Regions from separate parts of the Gordonibacter sp. RACS_AR49 genome, predicted to be linked through region 1. Evidence: predicted binding sites of a transcription regulator. Region 1 holds the regulator's gene; each other region holds the start of a gene.

What was found. Region 1 encodes LexA, which represses DNA repair genes until DNA is damaged. Its sites were predicted from a motif close to CNAACANNTGTTNG; they were not measured.
Positions count from the first base shown of each region.
Region 2: uvrB (excinuclease ABC subunit UvrB) is a predicted target of LexA. The motif match lies at 1,148-1,161, and genes of this name have one in related genera.
Region 3: LB310_RS10670 (putative DNA modification/repair radical SAM protein) is a predicted target of LexA. The motif match lies at 1,200-1,213, and genes of this name have one in related genera.
Region 4: uvrA (excinuclease ABC subunit UvrA) is a predicted target of LexA. The motif match lies at 1,292-1,305, and genes of this name have one in related genera.

Region 1 is NZ_JAIUDM010000013.1:3,388-6,792, forward strand. Features, by position in the region: gene LB310_RS14585 (ATP-binding cassette domain-containing protein) at 1-537, opposite strand, end outside; gene lexA (transcriptional repressor LexA) at 1,346-1,984, shown strand; gene hflX (GTPase HflX) at 2,187-3,405, opposite strand, start outside.
Region 2 is NZ_JAIUDM010000002.1:517,696-521,100, forward strand. Features, by position in the region: gene coaE (dephospho-CoA kinase) at 1-145, shown strand, start outside; gene LB310_RS06825 (hypothetical protein) at 558-821, shown strand; gene LB310_RS06830 (antitoxin) at 825-1,100, shown strand; gene uvrB (excinuclease ABC subunit UvrB) at 1,285-3,402, shown strand.
Region 3 is NZ_JAIUDM010000006.1:38,188-41,592, forward strand. Features, by position in the region: gene LB310_RS10660 (hypothetical protein) at 1-806, shown strand, start outside; tRNA gene LB310_RS10665 (tRNA-Thr) at 1,026-1,100, opposite strand; gene LB310_RS10670 (putative DNA modification/repair radical SAM protein) at 1,247-2,758, shown strand; gene LB310_RS10675 (TIGR03915 family putative DNA repair protein) at 2,755-3,405, shown strand, end outside.
Region 4 is NZ_JAIUDM010000012.1:63,120-66,524, forward strand. Features, by position in the region: gene LB310_RS14465 (PTS sugar transporter subunit IIC/EAL domain-containing protein) at 1-1,130, shown strand, start outside; gene uvrA (excinuclease ABC subunit UvrA) at 1,451-3,405, shown strand, end outside.

The DNA of each region.
Region 1 (3,405 bases):
GAACACGCACGAGCTCACCAGCCCGTCGAGCAACGCGCGGTCGTGCGAGACGAGAAGGCCCGTCCCGCGATACTCGACAAGCGCACGCGCCACCAATTCGCGGGTTTCGGCGTCGAGGTGGTTTGTGGGCTCGTCGAGCGCAAGCAGCACAGGATCGGCTGCGAGGGCGCATGCTATCTGGATACGCTTGCGCTCGCCATGCGACAGGGTGTCGTAGCGCCATAGCCATGCGTCGTCGATGCCGAGCAGGTAACGCAGGCGCACGGCCTCGGGGCGGTAGTCGTAGGAGAACTCCTCGAGCCCCGTTGGCGCGACATCGGTCGACTGGGCGCAGAACGATCCTGCGACCTGCGGAGAAACGCTTCCTTTCTGGGGCTCGAGCATCCCGCATACGATCTTGAGCAACGTGCTCTTGCCGGCTCCGTTCGGGCCGACCACGCCGGTCCAGCCGGGCGCGAACACGGCGGATGCGTCATCGAGCGCCAAGGCATCGGCGCCGTCGTAGGTATAGGTAAGATGGCGGGCTGAAACGAACATGGAAGGGCCTCCCTTCGAGAGGCACCGGATTCAATGCTTTTCGCGCTGGCAACCTGGCGCCGACGAGACGGCGAGGCTAGGGATAGGAACATCAAGGAACAGCAACGAAAGCGCACCCGGTGCGGAGCTTGCATGACCTGGCGGGTGCCCGAAGGCTTTCGTTAGAACTTCATGTTCCTTGTCTCCTTCTCGAAGGCCGCATTCACAGCAGCCTGTCTGGGATTTCGGTTCAAAGGCAGTCTACCACACGGATCTGCAAGGAGGAAGGGTCCTGCGGGGTGAAAAGGCGATGGAACGGCAGCGCCATGGTGGCGAGGATGCCGCGCAGTCACAGAAATGCAGCATCCAAGGGCGTTCCGAGGTCGCTAGAAGCTGATGAAAATGCTGAGGAAGGCGAAAACGGAGAAGACGCATCCGGCAAGAGCGCCTTGCCACGGCCTCACACGGCCGTAAGCGCGACCTGCCGCACTGCCATGACGAAGAACCCGCGCCATCTCCGTAGCGCCAAGTCTGCGAGCACGGCACGCAGCAGACGGTACCTGACGCGCGTGCGAATGCTGCAGCGGCGCGCAAGCACCTTGGGAACCGCTCCCTGGAAACTCGATGATAGCCCCGGCTGCGGATACACGGTTGAACTCCGGCTGCAGGGCCGACGTGCCATCGAAGGGGCACCGCATCTCGAAATTCTTCATCTTTCTGCCTCCTAGGCCTTGCGTAGAACCTTTGTTCGCATATATAATAGAACGAACAAAAGTTCATGTCAATACGTAATTAAAACATTTGTTCGTTCAAGGGAAAGGAACGGGGCATGTCCGACAAAGTGACGAAACGCCAGAAGGCGGTGCTCGACTGCATCGAGGAGTGCATCCGCGAGAAGGGCTACGGTCCCACGGTGCGCGAGGTCTGCCAAAGCTTGGGCCTTTCCTCCCCCTCGACAGTCCACGTGCACCTCAAAGCACTCGAGGACAAGGGGCTCATCAAGCGCGATCCCCTCAAGTCGCGTTCCATCGCGCTCACCTATCCGCTTGGCGATGCAGAGAGCACTTCCAACGTCATCAAGCCCAGCTTCAACAAGGTGGTGAACGTGCCGCTCGTGGGCAATGTGGCGGCCGGCTCCCCCATCCTCGCCGAGGAGAACATCACCGACACCATCTCGCTTCCCACCGACATCGTGGGCGATGCACCGTCGTTCCTGCTGTCGGTACGGGGCGAATCGATGATCGAGGCGGGCATCAACGACGGCGACTACGTGGTGGTGAAAGAACAACCCGTCGCCAACAACGGCGACATCGTCGTGGCCATCATCGACGACGGCGCGACGGTCAAGCGCTTCTACAAGGAATCCGACCATATCCGCCTGCAGCCGGAGAACTCCGCGATGGAGCCCATCATCACCACCGACTGTTCCATCGCGGGCAAGGTAGTGGCGGTGTTCCGTCGCCTGTAGGCGACGCCTTGCGGGGCCCTGCCGAAGGAGCGAGACGCCCTGTTGGATTACGGCCCCTGCAGGAGAAACGCCGGCCTTGGGATGTGGGGCGCTCGTTCGTCCCGAGACCGACCGGTGATCCGAGATCGCGTCATCCGGTCGCAAACTACTTGGTTAGAGTTACTCTAATCAAGTAGTTTGCAGCTTTCTGAAAGGGACGTGCCTAACGGTCCTTCTCCGCCACGTAGGGGCGAAACAGGCCGGCAAAGGACGGAGCAGCCAACATGACGAGGTGCGTACCGTCCTCCTCGTGCTTTTCCGACAGGATATGGCAACGCTCGTGCGCGAGGGAGACGAGATCTCCCCGGTTGTAGGGAATCACTATGGCGAGATGCTCGTCCTGCGCCGAGGCGACACGGGCGATATGCCCGACAAGCTCGCTTATGCCCTCCCCTGTTGCCGCCGATACGAATTGGGCCTGTGGATGACGCGCCTTGAGAGCATCGAAATGTTCCTTGTCGAGCAGGTCGCATTTGTTGAATACGAGCACGCGAAGCAAGTCTTGAGCTTCGATCTGCCCGAGCACGTCCTCCACCGCAGCGATCTGCGCCTCGTACTCGTCCGACGACGCATCCACCACATGCAGCACGAGATCGGCTCCCGTGATCTCGTCGAGCGTGGACTTGAACGCCTCGATGAGCGTGGTCGGCAGCTTCTGGATGAACCCGACCGTGTCGGTGACGGTGATCTCGCGCCCTTCGGGCAGCTCGAACTTGCGCGTAGTGGAGTCCAGCGTGGCGAACAGCTTGTCGTAGGCCAGCACGTCCGCGTTCGTCAAGCGGTTGAGCAGGCTCGACTTTCCGGCGTTCGTGTAACCGGCCAGCGCCACTTTGAACATGCCGCTCTCGTAGCGGCTCTCGCGCTGGATGGCGCGTACCTCGGCCAGGTGCTTGAGCTCGCGCTTGATGGACGTGATGCGCTTGCGCACCATGCGACGGTCGACCTCGAGCTGGCTCTCGCCCTCGCCGAAGCGCGAGCCCACGCCGCCGCCCATGCGGTTCGAGGCCAAGTGGGCCCACATGCCGCGCAAACGCGGCAGCAGGTACTCGTTCTGGGCGAGCCGCACCTGCAGGCGGCCCTCCTTGCTGGTGGCATGCAGCGCGAAGATGTCGAGGATGAGCGCCGTGCGGTCGATGACCTTCACTTCCTTGCCGACTACCTTCTCGAGGTTCGACTGCTGCGAGGGCGTGAGCTCGTCGTCGAACACCACGAGATCGGCCGCGTGGGCGCGTGCCAGCTCGGCAACCTCCTCGGCCTTGCCCGAGCCGACGAACGTGCGCGGGTTCGGCGCGTCGAGCTTTTGCGTGGTGACGGCCGCAACGTCGGCGCCCGCCGTGTCCACGAGACGCTCGAGCTCGGCAAGCGACGAGGCCAGCGGCCAG
Region 2 (3,405 bases), on a different contig from region 1:
CGACGTGCGCCGCCGCATCGCCCGCCAGATCACCGATGCCGACCGCATCGAGGCCGCCGACGTGGTGTTCAACAACGACGGCACCCCCGAGGAACTGCACAACCAGGTGATAGCCTGGTGGGGAGAGTACGAGAAAGGCCTGTAAAGACTAGACGGCGAGGATGCCCCTTGGGCGGGCCCTCCCCGAGCTTTTAGTCGCGTCCGGCGTGGGCCAGCACCATGTTCGAAAAATTATATTAGAACATCCGTTTTATAAGTACGGATGTTCCTTTTTGTGCTACCATGTGATTTGTCGAAAAGAGCCAGTGCAGGCGCCTGCCCGATGCCGCAATGCGGGAGGGCGGCCCATAGATGGCGACGGTGTTCCGCGTCCGCCCGTACCACGCTTGCAAGATCCTCTCCAGCTTTCGGAACCGGAAGAGGGGTCTGCCATGGAAACCTTCATCTGAAAAACGACGAGAGGAAGCGCGGGTCGCTCTCCGTGCCCTGCCTTCCTTGACGCTGCGCCATTTACGTTTTACAATTTCGTTTAACAAAAAGGAATAGGTGATCGCTCAATGGAAGTGCTGGTTGATTTGCACGCGCTCAAGCATGGGTTGACCGAGGAAGAGATCCTGTATGCTTGGAAGAACTACGTGAGGAAGCAACATCGTAGGGCACCGAAAGAGGATCGTGTGGTAGTGGTAGCCCTTGGGTTTTGCAGCGATGGACGCCTCGTCCAGATGGTCGGCGTCGACAAATGGTACGGTGTGCTGATATACCATGCAATGACGCCGCCGACAGCGAGCGTTTTGGCAGAGTTCGGGCTGACAGGGAGGTAGAACGTGAAGACAGCGAAAGAGCTTGAGGAGATGTTCGGGGTCACCGCCGAGCAGCTTGATGAATGGGAGAAGGAAGCAGCGCAGGGCATCTTGCCTGGCGAGCAGGTGGGCGAGATCATTGTGGGGCGACCCCTCAAATTCGGGGAGCCGTTGCAGTTCGTCGGGTTCAAGGACACGCCGCAGAAGGTTGCGGCTATGGACGAGAGGGCGTCGAAGCTGGGCATGAGCCGGTCGGATTACCTGCGCAGCTTGGTTCGCAAGGATTTGGCAAGCGCCTAGGCAGCTCGACATCATCTCGAAAGATGGGGAAGATAACGGTTGAATCACGAACATATGTTCATTTTGCTTCTGCTGTGCTAGACTGAGTGGTCGATGAACCCTCTCGTCGGTGTCCTTCGGCATGCGGCGTTCTCTTCGGGAAGGAGCTTACGTGGCGCATCTTTCGAATATCGAAGGCCTCGAGATGGAGGGCAAGCTGCCGGAGGTGCGGCTGGCAACGACGCCTCTCAAGGTGGTGTCGCCCTACGAGCCGTCGGGCGACCAGCCGCAGGCCATCGAGAAGCTGGCCCGCGGGGTCGAGGACGGCCTGCGCTACCAGACGCTCCTGGGCGTGACGGGCTCGGGCAAGACGTTCACCATGGCCAAGACCATCGAGGCCGTGCAGAAGCCCACGCTGGTCATGGCGCCGAACAAGACGCTCGCGGCCCAGCTGGCCAGCGAGCTGAAGGAGTTCTTCCCGAACAACTCCGTGGTGTACTTCGTGTCGTATTACGACTACTACCAGCCCGAGGCCTACGTGCCCTCGTCCGACACGTTCATCGAGAAGGACGCCTCCATCAACGAGGAAGTGGAGAAGCTGCGCCATGCGGCCACTTCGGCCCTGCTTTCGCGGCGCGACTGCATCGTGGTGGCCTCGGTGTCGTGCATCTACGGCATCGGCTCGCCCATGGACTATGCCGGCATGGCGGTGTTCGTGGACAAGCAGAAGGAGATGGACCGCGACGACGTCATCCACGAGCTCATCGACATCCAGTACGACCGCAACGACTACGAGCTGAAGCGCGGCACGTTCCGCGTGCGCGGCGACAACCTGGACGTGTTCCCGCCCTATGCGGACAACCCGTTGCGCATCGAGTTCTGGGGCGACGAGATAGAGCGCATCGCGGAAGTGGACAACGTCACGGGCGAGGTGGTGAACGAGTTCGAGGCGCTGCCCATCTGGCCCGCGTCGCACTACGTGGCCACGCGCCCGAAGATGGACCGCGCGCTCGGCACCATCCGCGACGAGCTGCGCGAGCGCCTGCAGCAGTTCAAGGAGGAGGGCAAGCTGCTCGAGGCGCAGCGTTTGGAGATGCGCACGAACTACGATCTGGAGATGATGGAGACGATGGGCTTCTGCTCCGGCATCGAGAACTACTCGCGCCACATCGACGGGCGCTCGCCGGGCGAGCCGCCCTACACGCTCATCGACTACTTCCCGAAGGACTTCCTCTGCATCATCGACGAGAGCCACGTGACGGTGCCGCAGATCCGCGGCATGCACGAGGGCGACCGCTCGCGCAAGATCACGCTGGCCGAGCACGGGTTCCGCCTGCCCAGCTGCCTGGACAACCGCCCCTTGCGCTTCGACGAGTTCGAAGAGCGCATTCCGCAGTTCGTGTACGTGTCGGCCACGCCGGGCGACTACGAGCAGAAGGTGTCGCAGCAGCAGGTGGAGCAGATCATCCGCCCGACCGGCCTGCTGGACCCCGAGATCATCGTGCGCGGGAGCGCCTCCCAGATCGACGACATCATCGACGAGTCCAAGGACCGCGCCGCCCGCGACGAGCGCGTGCTCATTACCACCCTCACGAAGAAGATGGCGGAGGATCTGACCGACCACTTGCTTGACCAGGGCGTGAAGGCGCGTTACATGCACTCGGACATCGCCACGCTCGAACGCGTGGAGATCCTGCGCGAGCTGCGCCAGGGCAAGTTCGACGTGCTCGTGGGCATCAACCTGCTGCGCGAGGGCCTGGACTTGCCCGAGGTCTCGCTCGTGGCCATCCTCGATGCCGACAAGGAGGGGTTCCTGCGCAACCACCGCTCGCTCATCCAGACCATCGGCCGCGCCGCCCGCAACGTGTCGGGCCAGGTCATCATGTACGCCGACAAGATGACCGACTCCATGGCGCTTGCCATCGACGAGACGAAGCGCCGCCGTTCCATACAGATGCAGTACAACGAGGACCACGGCATAGAGCCGCAGACCATCCGCAAGGCCATCAACGACATCATGGACTACGTGACCGACGAGGTGGGCAACACCACGGCCGAGCAGGTGAACGCCGAGCTGGCCGCGCTCTCGCGCGAGGAGGTGCTGCGCATCATAGCCTCCATGGAGGACGAGATGGCCTCGGCGTCCCAGAGCATGGATTACGAGGAGGCGGCCCGCCTGCGCGACCAAGTGGTGAAGCTGCGCGCGAGCGTGGAAGGCGCGAGCGAGGAGGACGTGCTGAAGGACTTGAAGAAAGGCGCCCGCAAGGGCAGCGCCTTCGGCAACCGCAAGAACGCCGCCTACGGGTCGAGCCGCCGCTCGTAGGCG
Region 3 (3,405 bases), on a different contig from region 1:
CGTCCCAGCTGGTCGCGCCGGGGCTGCTCTCGCCGCTGGCGGTCTCCGCGGCGGCGGGGTCGGCCGGCACGTTCTCGCTGCTGCCGCCCCTGTTCGCCGCCGCCCTCGCGCTCGACGCCGCCGTGATCGCCTGCGAGGCGCGCCGCCTCGTGCGCGCCTTCCGCGCCGCACGAGGCGCCTCCACGCGCCCGTACGACTGGTTCGCCGAGGCGTTCAAGGTCCTCGCGCCGGGTGGGCGCGCGGCGCATCTGGCAGGCATCGAAGGTGCCACCTGGTACTACGCCCTGTTCTCGTGGCGCGCCCGCCCCGACGCGCCCGTCGGCCGACACGCGTTCAGCTACCATAGGGAAAGCGGCTTCCTGGCGCTCGTGGGCGTGATCGCGGCGCTGCTGCCCGTGGAAGCGTTCGCCGTGCACCTGCTGGTGGCGCAGTGGAGCACGATCGCGGCCTGCCTGCTCACCGCCACCTCCTTGTACGCCCTTCTGTGGCTCGTGGCCGCCGCGCGCGCCAGCGTGCTGAACCCGCTGCTCGTGGACGACGAGACGCTCACCGTGCGCTGGGCCGCCTTCGTCTGCGAGGACGTGCCGCTGCACCTCGTGACCGGCGTGGGTGCCGCCGCGCCCGACGTCCCCAAGCGCGAGCGCCTCGACCTGGTCGTCATGGGCGCCCCGCCCTGCTGGATCGAGCTCTCCGAGCCCCTGGAGGTCCGCACGTTCGCCGGAACGCGCCGCCCGGTGCGCGCCATCAACGTGTCGCCCGACAACGCCGCCGCCTTCAAGCGCCTGGTGGGAGCGCGCCTGCGCTAACGGCAGCGCAGGCGCATCGCAGGCCGCGACGAAATGGCCTCGATCCGGGCATCGCCGCGACCCGGCATCGCCCGCCCGAGCCGGACCGGCCAAGCGAGCCACGCCCGGGCCGACCGCAACCGTGCAAGCCGTACCCGGGCAGACCGCAGCCACCCGCACCCCTCGAGCCGCACGGCGACGAAAAAGGCCGGGGGCTGTGCCCTCCGGCCTGCTGTTTCCTGGAGCCAGTGACAGGACTCGAACCTGCAACCCACAGTTTACAAAACTGTTGCGCTACCATTGCGCCACACTGGCATAAGAATTGTCGTGCCTGCGTATTGTACGACATCCTGCCCGTTTCGGGAAGAAGCGTCCCCCCATCTTGACAACGAATATCCGTTCGCCCATACTAAGCGAACAGATATTCTCGCGAACACTTGATCTGGCGAACGGGCGTGCGTATGGAACTGATCGACAAACTGGAGATACTTGCCGATGCGGCGAAATACGACGTGGCCTGCACTTCCTCGGGCATCGACCGCGACGCCCAGAAGGGGAAGCTGGGCAACACGATGGCGGCGGGATGCTGCCACAGCTTCGCGGCGGACGGGCGCTGCATCACGCTCTTGAAGGTGCTCATGACCAACGTGTGCGTCTACGACTGCGCCTACTGCGTGAACCGCTGCTCCAACGAGGTGAGGCGCGCCGCCTTCACGCCGCAGGAGCTGGCCGACCTCACCATAGCATTCTACCGTCGCAATTACATCGAGGGGCTGTTCTTAAGCTCGGGCGTCATCAAGAGCCCCGACTACACCACCGAGCTCATGATCCAGACGCTGTCGCTCCTGCGGGGCGAGCACGGCTTCCGCGGCTACATCCACGCCAAGGCCGTGCCCGGCACCTCACCCGAGCTCGTGGACGAGCTGGGACATCTGGCCGACCGCATGAGCGTGAACATGGAGCTGCCCTCGCAGCAGAGCCTGGCCCTGCTCGCCCCCGAGAAGAACAAGCAGCAGATCATCGCCCCCATGCGCCAGATCCGCGACAACATCGCCGTGGACAAGGACACCCGCGCGCTCGTGCGCAAGAACACGACCTACATGAAGGCGGTCAAGCCGAAGAAGAAGGAGCGGGCCTTCGTGCCCGCCGGCCAGTCCACGCAGATGATCGTGGGGGCCACGCCCGAGAGCGACTTCCAGATACTCAACCTCTCGGCCGCGCTCTACCGCACGCTCTCGCTCAAGCGCGTGTTCTTCAGCGCCTACACGCCCGTGAACGACGACGCGCGCCTGCCCGGCACCGACGCCCTGCAGCTCAACCGCGAGCACCGGCTCTACCAGGCAGACTGGCTCCTGCGCTTCTACCGCTTCGACGTCACCGAGATCATCGACGAGGAGCACCCGTTCCTGGACCCCGAGGTCGACCCGAAGGCGAACTGGGCCCTCAACAACCTGGACTTCTTCCCCGTGGAGGTGAACAAGGCGCCGCTCGAGGCACTGCTGCGCGTACCCGGCATCGGCGTGAAGGGCGCGCACTCCATCATGCGCGCCCGGCACTCCACCACGCTCGGCGAGCGCGAGCTGCGCAAGCTGGGCATCGCCTACAAGCGGGCGCGCTTCTTCATCACCTGCAACGGCAGCTACGCCGGCCAGGGAACGGACTTCTCTCGAGAGGGCCTGCGGGCGCATTTAGCCGCAACGCCGAAGGGCGGTGGCCACGGCCGTCGCGCAGACAAGGCCATCCCCGGCCAGCTGAGCCTGTTCGAGAGCGTGGAAACGCCCGAGAAGGCCCGCATCGCGCAGGGCGCGGGTGTCGATCCCCGCGGGCACCTGGGCGCGAGGGCCGGCGAGCGCCTGGGAACGGCGCCTGCCGGACAGCACGACAACGCGGCGAACGGGCAGCGCCGCGGGAATGCCGACGGCGCGTTTGGCTGGCAGCACGCCCTCGAGCAACCCGAGGCGGCCTGCGCATGAGCACCGACCACAGAACCGGCTTCGAACGGCCCTCGGGAGCTGCGGCGGCCGAGGCCGGTTCCGGCCGCTCGGCCGCCCCGGACAAGGGGGCGCGCAACCGTTCGGCCGCTTTGGCTGCGACGGGAGCGGGACGGGAGCCCGCCGCAGCCGGCGATGCCCCCCATGGGCCGGCAACGCCGGAAGAGCCGCTCGCCAACGTGGCCTACGCCTACGACGGGACGCTGGAAGGCCTGCTGTCGGCCGTGTTCGAGGCGTACGTGCGCCGCGAGGACCCGCAGGACGTCACGGCGCAGGCCGCGCTCCAGCCACGCCTCGGGCAGACGGTGCGCTTCGTGGAGACGGACATGGAGCGCGCCGTGCGCGTCCAGCGCGGCATCAAGCGCGTCTGCGGCCACGCCGCCTACGACGCCGTCATGCGCGCCTCGCTCTCGGACGACCCGAGTGCCGGCACCGTCGTCTACCGCTTCGTGCGCTACGCCATGGCGGCCAAGCGCCCGCACGACTGCACGGGATGCCGCCGGCGCGGATCGTGCAGCGGCCCCATGGCCTCGTCGCAGCCGACCGATTCCCTCGGCTGCTCGGGAAAGGCGCGCGGCAGCGTGCTGAACGACCTCGCCCACCCTGCCGTGGAGCCCCTGCACCGCCTC
Region 4 (3,405 bases), on a different contig from region 1:
TGTTCGCGCCGTTCATCGCGGTGCCCCTGGTGAACATGGTGGTGTCGTACGCAGCCATGGCGGCCGGGCTCGTGCCGCCCGTGGTGGTGGACGTGTCGTGGACCACGCCGCCTCTCGTGGGCGGCTGGGTGGCCACGGGCTCGCCCGCCGGCGCGGTGCTGCAGCTTGCGTGCATCGCGTTGGGCACGGTGCTCTACCTGCCGTTCCTACGCCGCTACGAGCGGTTGGCCGACGCCCACGCGCGGGTGCAGTACGATGCCCTGCTCTCGTCGTTCCAGGACGACGAGCGCGCCGGGCGCTCGGTCGAGCTCGTGACGGCCGCGGGCTCGCTGGGCGCGGTGGCCCGCTCGCTCGCCGAGGACGTGCGGGCCGCCGTGGACGCGGGGGCCTTCGAGCTGCGCTACCAGCCGCAGTTCGACGCTGACGGCCGCGCGGTTGGCGCGGAGGCCCTGCTTCGCATGGAGCACCCCGTGTACGGCTGGCTCTACCCGCCGCTCGTTATCGAGCTGGCACGCGAGGCCGGTGCGGGCGGCGAGCTCGAGCGCGCCGTGTTCGAGCGGGCGCTGGCCGACGCGCAGGCTGCGGAGGCGCTCGCGCATGCGGGCGAGCTCGACGCGGGTTTCAGCGTGAGCGTGAACGCCACGGCCACGATGCTGCAGGACGAGGAGGCCGTCGGCTTCGTCATCGACGCCTTCCGCGCCCGCGGGCTCGATGCTGGCCGCGTGGTGGTGGAGGCCACCGAGCGCGAGGCGCTGCTGTGGGACGCGGGCGCGCACGACCTGCTGCGCCGCGTTGCGGACGCGGGCATGCCGCTGGCCATCGATGACTTCTCCATGGGCCGCACCTCGTTCCAGTACCTTGAGACGAGCGTGTTCTCCGTGGTTAAGCTCGACGGGACCATTGCCAAGGGCGTCATGGAGAACGAGCGCTACGCCGAGATCGTCTCGTCCATCGCCGACCTCTCCGAGCACCTGGGCTTCACGGTTCTGGCCGAGTACGTGGAGACGGCCGAGCAGCGCGACGTGCTGAAGACGCTCGGCTGCTCCTATTTCCAAGGCTACCTCTACGCGCCCGCGCTGCCCTTCGACGAGATGGTGGAGCGCGCACGGCTGACGGGAACGCTCCGTTAGAGGGAGCTTCTCTTTCGGGGCAAATGATGCGGGATGATGCGTCATCCCGCGTCCTGCGTCACCCTCGCGGCTGAACTAGAGGGCAGTGCCGCTGCCCCCCTCCGGCACGCTGCAGCGTAGGAAAGCGAACGAATTGTGCGCATCGTTTGAACGCTGGAACACGAACGTATGTTTTCGCTGGCTCTTTCCGCGCGCTGCGCTAGAATGAACGATTGCACGGAAATGATAGTTTCCCGGTAGCCTAATTTGCGACCCACGGCACGCGATGCCGGGGCACGGCTGCCGGCTGCGGATGCGCAAGAGAAAGAGCGATAAGCCACATGGGACAGAACGCCATCGTCATCAAGGGTGCCCGCGAGCACAACCTCAAGGACATCGACCTCATCATCCCGCGCGACGAGCTCGTGGTCATCACGGGTCTGTCAGGCAGCGGCAAGTCGAGCCTCGCGTTCGACACGATGTACGCCGAGGGCCAGCGCCGCTACGTGGAGAGCCTCTCCAGCTACGCGCGCATGTTCTTGGGGCAGATGAGCAAGCCGGACCTGGACAGCATCGACGGCCTGTCACCGGCCGTTTCAATCGACCAGAAGACCACGAGCAAGAACCCGCGTTCCACCGTGGGCACCACCACCGAAATATACGACTACCTGCGCCTGCTGTTCGCTCGCGTGGGCGTGCCTCACTGTCCTGAGTGCGGGCGCGTCATTCGCAAGCAGACCACCGACCAGGTGACCGACGAGATACTGGCGCTCGCTCCCGATGCGAAGGCCATCATCATGGCCCCGGTCGTCACCGGACGCAAGGGCGAGTTCACGAAGCTGTTCGCCGACCTGCAGAAGGAGGGCTTCAGCCGCGTGCGCATCGACGGCGAGATCGTGAAGCTCGAGGCCGAGCCGCTCACGCTCAACAAGAAGATCAAGCACTTCATCGACGTGGTGGTGGACCGCGTGCAGCTGAAGGAGAGCGCCACGAGCCGCATCGCCGAGGCGGTGGAGCTGGCCACGAAGCTGGCCGACGGGCGCGTGCTCGTGCAGGTGCTGGGCGAGGACGGGCAACCGCTCGGCGAGGGCGGCGGCAAGTCGAGCGGCGCTACGGGCGGCCTCGGCGCCGGCGAGCATATCTTCTCGCTCGCGCTTGCCTGCCCCGAGCACGGCCATTCCATGGACGAGCTGCAGCCTCGCGACTTCTCGTTCAACGCCCCCTACGGTGCCTGCCCGGACTGCCTCGGCATCGGCAGCCGCGAGGAGGTGGATCCCTCGCTCGTGGTGCCCGACCCCTCGCTCACGCTGGCCGAGGGCGCTATCGCGCCGTTCAAGACGGGCAACTACTACCCGCAGGTGCTGCGCGCCGTGGCCAAGCACATGGGCACCGACGAAAACACGCCGTGGGAGGACATGCCGAAGAAGGCCACCGACGCGCTGCTCTACGGCCTGGGCGACGACAAGGTGCGCGTGGACTACGTGACCGTGGACGGGCGCGAGACGTACTGGTACATCGAGTGGGAAGGGGCGCTCGCCGCCGTGCAGCGCCGCTACCAGGAGGCCCAGTCCGACAACCAGCGCGAGAAGCTGTCGGAGTACTTCGCCATCGTGCCGTGCCAGACGTGCGGCGGCAAGCGCCTGAAGCCGGAGATCCTGGCCGTGACGGTGGGCGGCAAGTCCATCCACGATGTCACCGAGATGAGCGCGGCCGATTCGCTCGACTACTTCGAGGGCCTGGCCTTTCACGGCTCCGAAGAGCATATCGCCGGTCCCATCGTGAAGGAGATCAAGGCGCGCCTGCGCTTCCTGGTGGACGTGGGCTTGGACTACCTCACGCTCGAACGGGCCACGGCCACGCTCTCGGGCGGCGAGGCGCAGCGCATCCGCCTGGCCACGCAGATCGGCGCGGGCCTCATGGGCGTGCTCTACATTTTGGACGAGCCGTCCATCGGCCTGCACCAGCGCGACAACGAGCGGCTCATCGCCACGCTGGAGCGCCTGCGCGATTTGGGCAACACCGTCATCGTGGTCGAGCACGACGAGGACACCATCCGCAGCGCCGACTACGTCATCGACATGGGCCCGGGCGCGGGCGAGCACGGCGGCGAGGTGGTGGCGGCCGGCAAGCCCGACGAGATCGTGAGGTTCGAGGGCTCGCTCACGGCCGACTACCTTTCGGGCCGCCGCACCATCCCCGTCCCGGAGAAGCGCCGCAAGCCGCGGCGCGGGTCGCTCAAGCTCACGGGCGCCTCGGAGAACAACCTGAAGAACCTGACGCTGGAGGTTCCCTTCGG